DNA from 2 places in the Amycolatopsis sp. NPDC049252 genome. Region 2 is predicted to be linked to the other one. Evidence: riboswitches for the same ligand, from Rfam matches in the RefSeq annotation. Region 2 holds a riboswitch; the other holds the start of a gene.
The links. A riboswitch is a leader RNA that binds a small molecule or an ion and turns the genes downstream of it on or off. The one in region 2 is predicted to bind glycine.

Region 1 (7,814 bases), on a different contig from region 2:
GTCGGCATCGTGCCGCCCCGCGGCTTCCCGCACTCCGACGCCGAGACGCGCCGGATCATCGAGCGCGAGATCCTCGGCGGCCTCTGGCAGCCGCTCGGGCTGTACTGGCGGGTCGCCGAGCCGCACGACTGGCACGACCTGCCGCGGCTGGTGATCCAGGCGCCCGAGCAGGAGGCGTCGCGCCCGCCTTCACCGTCGCCGCCGGTCGTGGTGCTGTCGCCGATCTGGGGGTACGGCGAGCTGCTGGCGTCGCTGGTCGCCGACGGCCTCGGGTTCGGCAACGTCGACTTCCGCTACTTCGGCCTGCCGGACGCGATGGCCGACCGGCTCCGGATCACCGCGCGCGAGCTGGCCGAGCCGGCGCCGCGGCTGGTGCACAGCGTGCCGCCGTTCATGCCCGACCTCACCGGGCGGCTCCCGGTCGTGGTCCGCCACGGCCCGCGGATGCGCGCCCGCGCCGCCCGGATCTACCGCGAGCCGCTGCTCGAGGCCGGGTGCGCCGACCCCGCGGAAGGGACGCGGGCGATCGAGGCCGCCGTCGACGCGGTCGTCGCCCGGCTGCCCGGCGAGTACTTCGAGGTGGTCCTCGACGACACCGATGTCTTCGACGGCGACCGCCCGGACCTCGACCGGCTGAACGACACGGTGGCGTGATCCGCCGAGCAGATTGTCAAGCAGGTCCTGCTGGGGGCGGGCCTCCCGCCGGTGCCGCTGGGCGGGCCGTTGACACGCCTGGTGCTGCCGTCGGGCCGGGTCCGCCGCCCGCCACCGCTGGCCGGACGGGTCACCCGGCGCCCCGCGCGGGCGTAGCGCGTGGTGCGGGGCTGTACGGCGCATGTCGGGCATCGGCGGGTTCTTTTCGATCATCAAGGACATGTCTGCCCCGGCCCTGCGGGAACTTGCGTTGACGTCGACCCATGAGCCGGTGGGCTCACCTGCCCGCTCGGCAGTGCCTGCCCCGGAGGCGCCGGCGCGAGAAGTGGAGATCGATTCGCGCAGCGTTCAGACCTCGGGCCGCGAGCCGCTTTGGCACCGGTTCCGTCGTTGGATCCGAGTCGGCCCCGCTTCCGAGCCGCGGACCCAGAGGCGACGTTTGGCCATGAACGGCTGATGCGATCGGACGGGTCACCCGGCGCCCCGGCGGTCGAGGCGGGATCGAGGACCGGTGTGGCGTTGCCCGGGTGAAGTAGACGGGGGCCGAACGCGGCGGGTACGGTAGCCGCCATAACTGCAGATCGGGCCGTCGAGCCGAGGCGGGAGAGCCCTCACGAAGTCAGTGGGGCACCGAAGGAGCAAACTCCCCGGAATCTCTCAGGTACCTGCTACCGCTTCGCGCGAGGCCACTCTGGAAAGCAGGCGCACCCGCGCCTCACCCAAGGTGAAAGCCGTGCCCGCACGGTGAAACTCTCAGGTGCCATGACAGAGGGGGAGTTCCCAGCGCACCGTTGTGCCCGGTGCCCGGCCCGAGGAGCTCCCGATCACCTCTACGCAGTTCGACGCCCGCCACATCGGCCCGTCGGAGGCCGAACGCGCCAAGATGCTCGCCGAGTGCGGCTACGGATCCCTGGACGCGCTGCTCGAAGCGGCCGTACCGAGTGCGATCCGCGCCACACGCGACCTCGTCCTGCCGCCCGCCGCGTCCGAAGAGGACGCCACCGCGGAGCTGCGCGCGCTCGCCGCGCGTAACCGGCCGATGACGCAGATGATCGGGCTCGGCTACTCCGACACCGTCACCCCCGGCGTGATCCGCCGCAACGTCCTCGAGAACCCGGCCTGGTACACCGCCTACACGCCGTACCAGCCGGAGATCTCCCAGGGCCGCCTCGAAGCGCTGCTCAACTTCCAGACGATGGTCGCCGACCTCACCGGGCTGGCCACCGCGAACGCCTCCTTGCTGGACGAGTCGACCGCCGTCGCCGAGGCCGTCACGCTGATGCGCCGCTCGTCCAAGTCGAAGTCCAACAAGGTCGTGCTCGACACCGAGTGCCTGCCGCAGACCATCGCCGTGGTGCGGACCCGCGTCGAGGCGCTGGGCATCGAGGTCGAGGTCCGCGACCTGCTGACCGGCCTGCCGGACGACTTCTTCGGCGTCGTCGTCCAGTACCCGGGTGCGTCCGGTGTGCTGCGCGGCCGCGGTTTCTACCACGCGATTTCCGAGTCGGCGAAGGCCGCGGGCGCGCTGTTCACCGTCGCCGCCGACCTGCTCTCGCTGACGCTGATCACCTCGCCCGGCGAGTTCGGCGCCGACGTCGCCGCCGGGTCGACGCAGCGTTTCGGCGTCCCGCTCGGCTACGGCGGCCCGCACGCCGGGTTCATGTCCGTCCGCGCCGGGCTCGAGCGCTCGCTGCCCGGGCGCCTGGTCGGCGTCTCGGTCGACGCGGACGGCAACCCGGCCTATCGGCTGGCGCTGCAGACCCGTGAGCAGCACATCCGCCGCGAGAAGGCGACGTCCAACATCTGCACCGCGCAGGTCCTGCCGGCCGTGCTCGCCGCGATGTACGCGGTCTACCACGGCCCGGACGGTCTCAAGCGGATCGCCCAGCGCGTCCACGGCCTGGCCGCGGGCTTCGCCGACACGCTGCGCAAGACCGGCGTCGAGGTCGTGCACGAGTCCTTCTTCGACACGGTCGTCGCGCACGTCCCGGGCCAGGCGGCCGAGGTCCACGCCGCCGCCCGCGCGGCCGGCATCAACCTCGGCCACGTCGACGCCGACCACGTCCGCGTCGCCTTCGACGAGGTCAGCACGCCGGCGATCACCGAGAAGGTCCTGAAGGCCTTCGGTGTCGAGGGAGACGTCCAGGACGGCGTCGCGCTGCCGAACGGCCTGGCCCGCGAGAGCGGCTTCATGGGCCATGAGGTCTTCGGCAGCCACCGCTCCGAGACGGCGATGCTGCGCTACCTGCGCCGGCTGTCCGACCTGGACTACGCGCTCGACCGCGGCATGATCCCGCTCGGCTCCTGCACGATGAAGCTCAACGCCACCACCGAGATGGAGCCGATCAGCTGGCGCGAGTTCGCCGGCATCCACCCGTTCGCGCCGGCCGAGGACGCCGAGGGCTACCACGTCCTGGTCGCGCAGCTGGCCGAGTGGCTGGCCGAGGTCACCGGCTACGACAAGGTGTCGCTGCAGCCGAACGCGGGCAGCCAGGGCGAGCTGGCCGGGCTGCTGGCCATCCGCGCCTACCACCGTTCGAACGGCGACGACGCCCGTGACGTCTGCCTGATCCCGTCGTCGGCGCACGGCACCAACGCCGCGTCCGCGGTGCTCGCCGGGATGCGCGTGGTCGTCGTCAAGTGCACCGACGAGGGCAACGTCGACCTGGCCGACCTGCGGTCCAAAGTGGACGCGCACCGGGACACGCTCGCCGCGATCATGGTCACCTACCCGTCCACGCACGGCGTGTACGAGCACTCGATCGACGAGCTGGCCAAGATCGTGCACGACGGCGGTGGCCAGGTGTACGTCGACGGCGCGAACCTCAACGCCCTGCTGGGCCTGGCCAAGCCGGGCGAGTTCGGCGGCGACGTCTCGCACCTGAACCTGCACAAGACCTTCTGCATCCCGCACGGCGGTGGCGGCCCCGGCGTCGGCCCGGTCGCGGTGCGCGCGCACCTCGCGCCGTTCCTGCCCAACCACCCGCTGCTGGACCAGGCCGGCCCGGCGACCGGTGTCGGCCCGATCAGCGGCGCGCCCTACGGCTCGGCGTCGATCCTGCCGATCTCCTGGGCCTACGTCCGGATGATGGGCGCGCCCGGCCTGACCGCCGCGACGAAGGTCGCCGTGCTGGCCGCGAACTACGTCGCTTCGCGGCTGGCCCCGCACTACCCGGTGCTCTACACCGGCCAGGACGGCCTGGTCGCGCACGAGTGCATCCTCGACCTGCGCCAGATCACCAAGGAGACCGGCGTGACGGTCGACGACGTCGCGAAGCGGCTCATCGACTACGGCTTCCACGCGCCGACCATGTCGTTCCCGGTCGCCGGCACGCTGATGGTCGAGCCGACCGAGTCCGAGGACCTGGGCGAGATCGACCGGTTCGTCGCCGCGATGATCGCCATCCGCGGCGAGATCGACGAGGTCGCCAAGGGCACCTGGACCGCGGAGGCGTCGCCGCTGCGCGGGGCCCCGCACACCGCCGAGACGCTGGTCGGCGAGTGGGACAAGGCCTACGACCGCGAGCTCGCGGTGTTCCCGGCGGGTGTCTCTCGCAAGAACAAGTACTGGCCGCCGGTCCGCCGCATCGACGGCGCCCGCGGTGACCGCAACCTGGTCTGCTCCTGCCCGCCCCTCAACGCTTACGAAGGCTGAGTTCTCCCTTGAATTCCACAGCGTCGAAAGAGACCAGCCTGCACGGAGTCCACAAAGGACTTGGTGCGCTGTTCACCGACTTCGCGGGCTGGTCCATGCCGGTCCGCTACGCCAGCGAGCTGGCCGAGCACAAGGCCGTCCGCGAGGCGGCCGGGCTGTTCGACCTCTCGCACATGGCCGAAATCCACGTCACGGGCAAGCAGGCCGCCGACGTTCTGGACTTCGCGCTGGTCGGCAACCTCACCGGGGTCAAGCCGGGCCGGGCGCGCTACACGATGATCTGCGACGCCGACGGCGGCGTGCTCGACGACCTGGTCGTCTACCGGCTGGCCGACGAGCACTACCTGGTCGTGGCCAACGCCGGCAACGCGAAGGTCGTCGCCGACGCGCTGGCCGAGCGGGTCGCGGGCTTCGACGCGGTGGTCGACGACCGGTCCGAGACGACCGCGCTGATCGCCGTCCAGGGCCCGAACGCCGTCAAGATCCTCGGTGCGGTCACCGACGCCGACCTCGACGGGCTCAAGTACTACGCCAGCGTGCCGGCGGTCGTGAAGGGCCACGAGGTCCTGCTCGCCCGCACCGGCTACACCGGCGAGGACGGCTTCGAGCTGTTCGTCCCGGCCGACGAGGCCCCGGCGGTCTGGCGCATCCTCTCCGAGGCGGGGGAGGCCCACGGGCTGGTCCCGGCCGGGCTGGCCTGCCGCGACACGCTGCGGCTCGAAGCCGGGATGCCGTTGTACGGCAACGAACTCACCCTCGAGCAGAGCCCGTTCGAAGCCGGGCTCGGGCGCGTGGTCAAGTTCGAGAAGCCGGGTGACTTCGTCGGTCGCGCGGCCCTGGAAGAGCGGTCCAAGGCGGACGTCCCGCGCGTGCGCGTCGGGCTCAAGGGCCAGGGGCGTCGCGCGCCGCGGCACGGGTACAAGCTGCTGGCCGACGGGGTCGAGATCGGCGAGGTCACCAGCGGGGCGCTGTCGCCCACGCTGGGTCACCCGATCGCCATGGCGTACGTCGATCGGGCGTACACCGAGCCCGGCACCGAACTTTCCGTCGACATCCGGGGCAGGATCGAGCCCGTCGAGGTCGTCGCCCTGCCCTTCTACTCCCGCGCGTAAGGACTTTTCACCGTGAGCATCCCCGAGAACCTGAAGTACACCAAGGAACACGAGTGGCTGAACGTCGAAGGGGACGTCGCCACCGTGGGCATCACCGCCTTCGCCGCCGAGTCGCTCGGTGACATCGTGTTCGTCCAGCTGCCCGAGGTCGGCGCCACTATCACCTCCGGCGAGGTGTTCGGCGAGGTCGAGTCGACCAAGTCGGTCAGCGAGCTGTACGCGCCGGTCTCCGGCGAGGTCGTCGAGGTGAACGGCACCACATCGGACACCCCCGAGGTGATCAACTCGGACCCGTACGCCGAAGGATGGCTGCTCAAGGTGCGTCTGTCCGGTGACGTGCCCGAGCTGCTCGACGCCGCCGCCTACGCCGCCCTCACCCAGGAGAACTGATGACGACTTTCGACGCTCATCTCGCCGACGTCGACCCCGAGGTCGCCGCGGCCGTCGCCGACGAGCTGACCCGCCAGCAGTCGACCCTGGAGATGATCGCCTCCGAGAACTTCGCCCCGGTGGGCGTGCTCGAGGCGCAGGGTTCGGTGCTGACCAACAAGTACGCCGAGGGGTACCCCGGCCGCCGCTACTACGGCGGCTGCGAGCACGTCGACGTCGTCGAGCAGCTCGCCATCGACCGCGCGAAGGCGCTGTTCGGCGCCGAGCACGCCAACGTGCAGCCGCACTCGGGCGCGCAGGCCAACGCCGCCGCGATGTTCGCCGTGCTCAAGCCGGGCGACACGATCCTCGGCCTCGACCTGGCGCACGGCGGCCACCTCACGCACGGGATGAAGATCAATTTCTCGGGCAAGCTCTACAACGTCGTCGCCTACCACGTCGACAAAGAGACCGGCATCGTCGACCTGGCCGAGATCGAGCGCCTGGCCGTCGAGCACCAGCCGAAGCTGATCATCGCCGGCTGGTCCGCGTACCCGCGTCAGCTCGACTTCGCCGAGTTCCGCCGCATCGCGGACCTGGTCGACGCTCGCCTGATGGTCGACATGGCGCACTTCGCCGGGCTGGTCGCGACCGGGCTGCACCCGTCGCCGGTGCCGCACGCCGACATCGTCACCACGACCACGCACAAGACCCTCGGCGGCCCGCGCGGCGGGCTGATCCTCTGCCGCCAGGAGCTGGCGAAGAAGATCAACTCGGCGGTGTTCCCGGGCCAGCAGGGCGGGCCGCTGGAGCACGTCATCGCGGCCAAGGCCGTCGCGCTGAAGATCGCCGCGAGCGAGGAGTTCAAGGAGCGCCAGCAGCGCACCCTGGACGGCTCCCGCATCCTGGCGTCACGGCTGTCGCAGCCGGACCTCGCCGAGGCCGGCGTCCGCGTGCTGACCGGCGGCACCGACGTCCACCTGGTCCTGGTCGACCTCGTTCAGTCCACTCTGGACGGTCAGCAGGCCGAAGACCGGCTGCACGAGGTCGGCATCACGGTCAACCGCAACGCCGTCCCGTTCGACCCGCGCCCGCCGATGATCACCTCCGGCCTGCGGATCGGCACCCCGGCGCTGGCCACCCGCGGCTTCCAGGCGGCGGACTTCACCGAGGTCGCCGACGTCATCGCCGAGGCGCTCAAGCCGGACTTCGACGACGCCGTGCGCGCGAAGCTGCGCGACCGCGTCGAGACGCTGGCCAAGAAGCACCCGCTGTACGCGGACCTGTCCCGGTGAGCGCTCTGCCCGAGGGCCGGAAGCTGCTGCGCCTGGAAGTCCGCAACAGCGAGACGCCGATCGAGAAGAAGCCGCCGTGGATCAAGACGCGGGTGCGGATGGGTCCGGAGTTCACCGAGCTGAAGGGTTTGGTGCGCCGCGAAGGCCTGCACACGGTGTGCGAAGAAGCGGGCTGTCCCAACATCTACGAGTGCTGGGAAGACCGCGAAGCCACCTTCCTCATCGGCGGTGACCAGTGCACCCGCCGCTGCGATTTCTGCCAGATCGACACGGGCAAGCCGGCCGAGCTGGACCGGACCGAGCCGCGGAAGGTCGCGGAGTCCGTGCAGGCCATGGGTCTGCGGTATTCGACGGTCACCGGTGTCGCGCGTGACGACCTTGCCGATGGTGGGGCGTGGTTGTACGCGGAGACCGTGCGTCAGATCCACGCTTTGAATCCGGGTACGGGTGTCGAGTTGCTGATCCCGGACTTCAACGCGGACCCGGCGCAGTTGGCGGAGGTGTTCGGTTCGCGGCCGGAGGTGCTGGCCCACAACGTGGAGACGGTGCCGCGGATCTTCAAGCGGATCCGTCCCGGCTTCCGTTACGCGCGTTCGCTCGAGGTCATCACCAAGGCGCGTGAGTTCGGGCTCGTCACAAAGTCGAATCTGATCCTCGGTATGGGGGAGACCCCGGACGAGGTCGCCCCGGCGATGCGGGACCTGGTCGACGCGGGCTGCGAGATCCTGA
Region 2 (7,814 bases):
CGGCCGGGAACACCGCCGTCTCGCGGCTGTAGGGCCGGTCCCACTCGCCGGTGACGCAGCGCGCGGTGTGCGGGGCGTGCCGCAGGGGCGAGTCCGCCAGGGGCCACTCCCCCGCCGCGACGCGGCCGATCTCGCCGCGGATGGCGATCATCGCCGCGCAGAAGCGGTCCAGCTCGGCGAGGTCCTCGCTCTCGGTCGGCTCCACCATGAGCGTGCCCGGCACCGGGAACGACATCGTCGGCGCGTGCAGGCCGTAGTCGGCCAGCCGCTTCGCGACGTCGTCGACCGTGACGCCGGTTTCCTTGGTCAGCGGCCGCAGGTCGAGGATGCATTCGTGTGCCACGAGGCCCGAACGGCCCGCGTAGAGCACCGGGTAGTGCTCGGCGAGGCGGCGCGCGACGTAGTTGGCGTTCGCCACCGCCACCAGGGTCGCCCGGCGCAGGCCTTCGGCACCCATCATCCGGACGTAGGCCCACGAGATCGGCAGGATCGACGCGCTGCCCCACGGCGCCGCGCTCACCGGGCCGACGCCGGTCTCCGGGCCGGCCGCGGGCTGCAGCGGGTGGTTCGGCAGGAACGGCGCGAGGTGCGCGCGGACGCCGATCGGGCCGACACCCGGCCCGCCACCGCCGTGCGGGACGCAGAACGTCTTGTGCAGGTTGAGGTGCGAGACGTCGGCGCCGAACCGGCCGTACTGCGCCACGCCGATGAGGGCGTTGAGGTTGGCGCCGTCGACGTACACCTGGCCGCCCGCGTCGTGCACCAGCGCGCAGACCTCGCCGACGGTGTCTTCGTAGACCCCGTGCGTCGACGGGTAGGTGATCATGATGGCCGCGAGGTCGGCGCGGTGCTCGTCCACTGTGGACCGCAGGTGCGCGAGGTCGATGTCGCCGCCGTCGTCGCACCGGACGACGACCACGCGCATGCCCGCCATCACGGCGCTCGCCGCGTTGGTGCCGTGCGCGCTGGCCGGGATCAGGCAGACGTTCCGCTCGCCCTCGCCGCGTGCGCGGTGGTAGGCGCGGATGGCCAGCAGCCCGGCGAACTCGCCCTGGCTGCCGGCGTTGGGCTGCAGGGAAACCGTGTCGTAGCCGGTGATCCGGGCCAGCCAGGCGCCGAGGTCGGCGACGACCGTCAGCAGCCCGGCCGCGTCCTCGGCCGGGGCGAACGGGTGCAGCCCGGCGAACTCCGGCCAGGTGACCGGCTCCATCTCCGCGGTGGCGTTGAGCTTCATCGTGCAGGAGCCGAGCGGGATCATGCTGCGGTCGAGCGCGACGTCCTTGTCGGACAGCTCCCGCAGGTAGCGCAGCAACGCCGTTTCGGAGCGGTGGGCGTGGAACACGGGGTGCGCGAGGAATCCGCTCGTACGCCGCAGCGGCGCGGGGAGCGCGTCCGCCGTGTCCTCGTCCAGGCTGTCCACATCGGACACCGAGACGCCGAAGGCCTTCCACACCAAGGAGAGCCGTTCGCGGGTGGTCGTCTCGTCACAGGCGACGCCGACGTGGTCGTCGTCGACGCGCCGCAGGTTCACGCCGAGGTCGCGGGCCGCCGCGACGACCGCGTCCGCGCGGCCGGGCACCGCCGCGGTGATCGTGTCGAAGAACTCGCCGTGCACGACCTCGACGCCGCCCTCGCAGAGGCCGGCCGCGAGCACGGTCGCCATCCGGTGGGCGCGCAGCGCGATCCCGCGCAGGCCGTCGGGGCCGTGGTACACCGCGTACATCGACGCCATCACCGCCAGCAGGACCTGGGCGGTGCAGATGTTCGACGTCGCCTTCTCGCGGCGGATGTGCTGCTCGCGGGTCTGCAGGGCCAGCCGGTACGCGGGCGCGCCGTCGGCGTCCTTCGAAACGCCGACCAGCCGCCCGGGCAGCTGCCGCTCCAGACCCTGGCGGACCGCCAGGTACGCCGCGTGCGGGCCACCGAAGCCCATCGGGACGCCGAACCGTTGCGTCGACCCGATCGCGACGTCGGCACCCAGCTCGCCGGGCGGCCGCAGCAACGTCAGAGCGAGCGGATCGGCCGCGACGATCACCGCCGCGCCGTGCTTCTTGGCGTCGGCAATGGTGAAGTCGAACTCGCGGACCGCGCCGGACGCGCCCGGGTAGGACAGCAGGATCCCGAAGAAGTCGCCGCCGAGGCCGAGCCCGGTCAGCCCTTGGGACAGGTCTTCGACGACGAGCTCGATGCCCAGCGGCTCGGCACGGGTCCGGAGCACGGCGAGGGTCTGGGGCAAGGTGTCTTCGTCGACGACGAACCGGTTCGACGCCGACTTGCCGGCGCGGCGGACCAGCGTCATGGCTTCGGCGGCCGCGGTGGCCTCGTCGAGCAGGGACGCGTTCGCGACGGGCAGCCCGGTCAGGTCGGCGACCATGGTCTGGAAGTTGAGCAGCGCCTCGAGCCGTCCCTGCGAGATCTCCGGCTGGTACGGCGTGTAGGCGGTGTACCAGGCCGGGTTCTCGAGGACGTTCCGGCGGATCACCGGCGGGGTCACGGTGTCGTGGTAGCCGAGGCCGATCATCTGGGCCATCGGCCGGTTCCGCGCGGCCAGCTCCCGCAGCTCGGCGAGCGCCTGGGCTTCGGTGGCCGGCGGCGGCAGTTCCAGCGGGCCGCTGGACGCGCGCAGGGACTCGGGCACGGCTCGCTCGGCGAGTTCGTCGAGGGAGGCGACGCCGACGACGTCGAGGATCGTGCGGAGATCGTCCGGACCCGGCCCGATGTGCCGGTCGGCGAAGGGAATGCCCTGTTCCAGGGAGGCGAGTGACTGCTGCACGATGGCCTCCCGAGGACGGCGGACCCGGACAGCATCCGCGAAAACGCTGTCGAGGAACCCTCCCCACTCTGTCCGTACCCCAGAGGGGCGCCTGAGAGTTTCGCCCGAGGTTGAGCCGGGCTTGCACCGTCGGCGGGGCCATCAGGCTGTGTCCTGACGACCCGCTTTCCAGAGGCGTCTAGACCGCGCGGTCCAGGGTGCCTGAGAGGTTCCGGGGAGGACTTGCTCCTTCGGCGCCGGACTCGAGGTTGTGGTCCGGACTCTCCCGCGCGGTTTCGTCGACTGCGTGGATCACCTTACTCCGTCTGCCGCGGAGATGATCACCCGGTACGGCGGGCGTTGCGGCGCTGGGTCAGCTCGTCCGGTTCGTGCGTCTCGACGATGCCGCCGTCGGCGCGTTCGGCCGGGAACTCGTGGATGGTGCCGCTGATCTCCTGCATGGCCCCGCTGACCGCGATGCCGAACACGCCCTGGCCGCCCTGGAGCAGATCGACGATCTCCTCGGGCGAGGTGCACTCGTAGACCGTGGTGCCGTCGGAGAACAACGTGACCTTCGCGAGGTCGCGGACCCCGCGGACGGACAGGTGGTCGACCGCGACCCGGATGTTCTGCAGCGAGACCCCGGTGTCCAGCAGCCGCTTGACGACCTTGAGGACCAGGATGTCCTTGAACGAGTACAGCCGCTGCGAGCCGGAGCCATGCGCGGTGCGAATGCTGGGCGCGATGAGCTTCGTCCGGGCCCAGTAGTCGAGCTGACGGTAGGTGATGCCGGCGATCTGGCACGCGGCCGGACCGCGGTACCCGACCAGCTCGTCAGGCAGCGAGTCGTCGGGGAACAGTTCACCCTGCTCACCAGCCGCGACCTGAACAGGCTGCTTCTCTGAACCAGCCTCGACCACGCAAGCCTCCCCTCGCCCGACCAGGCGGCCGGCGAATGACAGCCGGCCGGGACCCAGGAGCGGGTCCCACCGGAGATCAACCGCCACGATCCGGCCCCAGACCGTGAATCACATCGTGGCGATTTACCTTCTTCGACGGTAAGCGCCTAGACAGGGCGGGTCAACGCGACGCGCGGCAAGCCTCAACGGTCGGATGAGTGTTTGAGCCGTTCGCCGTACCCAGCGGTCGGTGGTTCAAACCTCCTGGACACTTTTACTCAACCGTGTTAATTTTTACTCATGCAAGTAAACACGGACCTGATGGCCGAGATGGGCCTCAGCGTGACCGAGGCCGCCCGCCGCGCGCAGATCATCGGCGCGACGATCGGCGTCATCAACGACCTCGGCTACCGCAAGGCCACGTTCGCCAGGATCCGCGAACGCGCCGGGCTGAGCAGCACCCGGATGATCTCCTACCACTTCACCAACAAGGCCGGGCTGATGCAGGCGGTGCTCAGCACCGTCGTCGAGACGAAGAACGAGTTCCTCAAGGAGCGCACCCACGGCGACCTGGACCCGGCCGACCGGGCCGGCTACCTGCGGGCGCACATCGAGACGTCGATCGCCTTCCTGCGCGCGTACCCGGACTGCGTGCGGGTGCTGACCGAGATGGCCGCCAACGCCGACGACACCGACACCTGGGCGATGACGAAGGTGCTGGTCGACGACCTGCGGGTGCACGGCCTGGCCCGCCAGCTCAAGCAGGGCCAGGCCGAGGGCGTGTTCGGCACTTTCACGCCCGAGGTGATGGCGATGTCGATCGCCCAGGCGGTCGACGGCGTGGCGGCGGCCTACGCGGCCGACCCGTCGCTGGACCTGGAGCTCTACGGCCGCGAGGTCGCGGACACGTTCGTCAGGGCCACCGCCGCCTGAGCCTCGAGGGCCCGGTCGAGGCGCTCTTCGAGCCGGGCCTTCGGGAGCGCGCCGACGATCGTCAGCACCGGCTCGCCGCCGCGGAAGAGGATCATCGTCGGCAGCGACATGACCTGGTAGGACCGGGTCGTCTCCGGGTTCTCGTCGGAGTTGATCTTGCGCACGGTCAGCGTCCCGGCGCGTTCGCGGGCCAGCTCGGCCAGCACCGGCGCGATCATCCGGCACGGCGGGCACCAGGTGGCCCAGAACTCGACCAGCACCGGGACGTCGCCGCCCAGCACCTCCGCGGCGAACGTCGCGTCGGTGACTTCGGCAATTTCGGACATGACAAGGCTCCTTCAGAGACGTTCGGGGACGACGCACGGATCGGGAGCGCAGCCGGGATCCTGCCTGGCCAGCGCTTCAGCGAGTTTCCCGGCGAGTTCGGCGCGGATGGCGCCGAGGCGGGCGAGGACGGCGTCGGCCTCGGCGAGCTTGCGCCGGTACATCTCGATCGAGCTCGGGCAGCTGTCGCCGGTCTCGTGGCCGCTGCGCAGGCACTCGACGAACGGCCGGGTCTCGTCGAGGGACAGCCCGACCGTCTGCAGCTTCAGGATCTCCGTGACCAGCTGGAGGTCGTCCTCGTCGTACTCGCGGTAGCCATTGGCCGCGCGCCGGGCCGCGAGGAGGCCCTGGTCCTCGTAAAAGCGAAGCGCACGGGTAGTGGTACCCGTGCGCTTGGCCAGCTCTCCGATCCGCATGCCCCCGACGCTAGACGTTGACGTCCGCGTCAAGGCAAGTGTCTACGTGTCGGCGCCGCGGAAGTCCTCCGGCGAAACGGAGTCGAGGAACTCGCGGAACTTCTCGACCTCGTCCTCCTGCTCGTCCGGGATGATCAGGCCGGCCTCCTCCAGCACCGCGTCCACGGCGTGGATGGGGACACCGATCCGCAGGGCCAGGGCGACCGAGTCGCTCGGCCGGGCGGAGACCCGGATGTCACCGTCGAAGACCAGTTCGGCGAAGAACGTGCCTTCCTTGAGGTCGGTGATCACGACCTGCTCGAGCTCGCGGCCCAGTGCCCCGATGACCTCTTTCAGGAGGTCATGCGTGAGCGGTCGGGCCGGGCGGACCCCCTGCTGCTCCAACGCGATGGCGGTCGCTTCGACCGAGCCGATCCAGATCGGCAGGTACCGTTCGCCTTCGGTTTCCCGCAGCAACAAGATCGGCTGATTCGCGGGCAGCTCGACCCGCACACCGACGACGCGCATTTCGCTCATCGGGCTTCGCCTCCCTCTCGTGCACACGGGCTTCAGCGCTGGAACTCACTCGCGCCGTTCACTCCCGACGCTACCCGTCATCCGTGCGCTGTGCTCGCTGTCCGCACACTCTCGGCTCGCCTACCGCAAACCGTTGTTCTCACGGTACGGCATGAGGTGCCGAACATTCAGTCATTGACATGGGACCGCAAAGAGGATCTCACCGTCCCGTTACGGCTCAACAACCCGTGACGCCGCGGATTCCGGCCTTCACGAGGAGCGTGTGCAGGGTCACGGACAGTGCCGCGAGCTCCCGCACCACCTCGTCGGCCCGCGCTTTGGCCTCCGGGTCACGATGCCGGTACACCGGGGTCACGATCTGCTCCAGCAGCCCGACCTCGCGGTCGGCCGCGGCGCGGAAGGCGCGCAGGTGTCTCGGCTCGATACCGAATTCCGTCAGCGCCTTCACCGTCCGCGCGACCAGGACCGCGTCGGGGTCGAAGAACCCCGCCGGACCGGGCCGGACCAGGCCGTACTGCTGCAGCTCGGCCAGCTCTCCCGCGTCGACGCCGGCCTGTTCCAGGAGCTCCTCCTGGGTCAGGCGCAGCTCCCGCCCGGGGGCGAAGTCGTCCGCCACGGGCAGGCCCACGTTCTCGGCCGGCGCGTCGATCGGCACCAGGCGGCGGGGCGGCCGGGGCAGGGCCGCGACGGGCCCGGCACCCGAGTCCGCCGCGTCCAGCTGCTCCTTGATGACCTTCAACGGGAGGTAGTGATCCCGCTGGGCGGCCAGGACGAACTTGAGCCGCTCCACGTCCGCCGCGGCGAACTGCCGGTAACCCGAGGGCGTCCGGCCCGGCTGGACCAGGCCTTCCGCCTCGAGGAACCGGATCTTGGAGATCGTGACGTCGGGGAAGTCGTGGCGCAGCTGCGCCAGAACCGCCCCGATGCTCAACCCGTCCCGTTGTGGCCGCCCGGCCGCCGTCACTGCGCCCCCTGGCCCCCGTGCCCCGGGCCGGTCAGGAAGACCAGGCGGAACTTCCCGATCTGGACCTCGTCGCCGCCCGCGAGGACGGCTTGGTCGACCGGCTCGCGGTTGACGTAGGTGCCGTTGAGGCTGCCGACGTCGATCACGACGAACTCCCCGCCTTCACGGCGGAACTCGGCGTGCCGCCGTGAGACCGTGACGTCGTCGAGGAAGATGTCGCTGTCCGGGTGGCGCCCGGCGCTGGTCGTGTCGCGGTCGAGCAGGAATCGCGAACCCGCGTTCGGGCCGCGCTTCACGACCAGCAGAGCCGAACCCGCGGGCAGGGCGTCGACGCCCTGGACCGGGGCTTCGGCGGCCGGAGCGGACTCGTGGCCTTCGGCTTCGGCCAGGAAGTCGGCCCGGAAGACAGAGGTCCGCTCCGGAGACTGCTCCGGGGGAACGCCGCCCGGCCCGTCGTTCGTGCTCACCTGAGCTCTCCTCCACACATGCTGTGTTGCCAGTACTTCAAGAACGTGTAGCTGCCAACGTACCGTGCCTGATCGCTTCTCCGAGCCCCGGGACCGGAGAAGCGCGAGCAGATCGCCCCCACCGGCCGGAATCCGAGGTCGGACGGGGGTTCAGCCCTTGATCAGAGCGTCGTACGCCTCGGCTTCGAGGAGCGCTTCGAGCGCCGACGGGTCCTCGAGCCGGATCTCGATGAGCCAGCCCTCGCCGTAGGGGTCGCTGTTGATCAGCTCGGGCGAGTCGGCGACGGCGTTGTTGACGGAGACGATCTCGCCGTCGACCGGCGCGAACAGCTCCGAGACGCTCTTGGTCGACTCGACCTCGCCGAAGACGTCGCCCGCGCCGACCTGGCGGCCGACCTCGGGCAGGTCGACGAACACCACGTCGCCGAGCTGGTCCTGCGCGTACTCGGTGATGCCGATCCGGACGAGGGTGTCCTCGCCGCGGGTGGCGACCCACTCGTGTTCCTCGGTGTAACGAAGCTCTTCAGGAGCGGACACCGCCGG

Region 1: another riboswitch for glycine. It lies ahead of gcvP (aminomethyl-transferring glycine dehydrogenase); the one in region 2 lies ahead of gcvP (aminomethyl-transferring glycine dehydrogenase).

The regions. Positions count from the first base shown of each region.
Region 1 is NZ_JBICSQ010000012.1:43,003-50,816, forward strand. It holds gene ACGFMK_RS16830 (hypothetical protein) at 10-654, shown strand; glycine riboswitch at 1,336-1,433, shown strand; gene gcvP (aminomethyl-transferring glycine dehydrogenase) at 1,478-4,309, shown strand; gene gcvT (glycine cleavage system aminomethyltransferase GcvT) at 4,318-5,421, shown strand; gene gcvH (glycine cleavage system protein GcvH) at 5,434-5,811, shown strand; gene glyA (serine hydroxymethyltransferase) at 5,811-7,085, shown strand; gene lipA (lipoyl synthase) at 7,082-7,814, shown strand, end outside.
Region 2 is NZ_JBICSQ010000147.1:3,392-11,205, forward strand. It holds gene gcvP (aminomethyl-transferring glycine dehydrogenase) at 1-2,773, opposite strand, end outside; glycine riboswitch at 2,952-3,051, opposite strand; gene ACGFMK_RS47745 (MerR family transcriptional regulator) at 3,094-3,672, opposite strand; gene ACGFMK_RS47750 (TetR/AcrR family transcriptional regulator) at 3,952-4,584, shown strand; gene trxA (thioredoxin) at 4,536-4,910, opposite strand; gene ACGFMK_RS47760 (MerR family transcriptional regulator) at 4,923-5,324, opposite strand; gene ACGFMK_RS47765 (bifunctional nuclease family protein) at 5,367-5,840, opposite strand; gene ACGFMK_RS47770 (MerR family transcriptional regulator) at 6,058-6,804, opposite strand; gene garA (glycogen accumulation regulator GarA) at 6,801-7,271, opposite strand; gene gcvH (glycine cleavage system protein GcvH) at 7,422-7,808, opposite strand.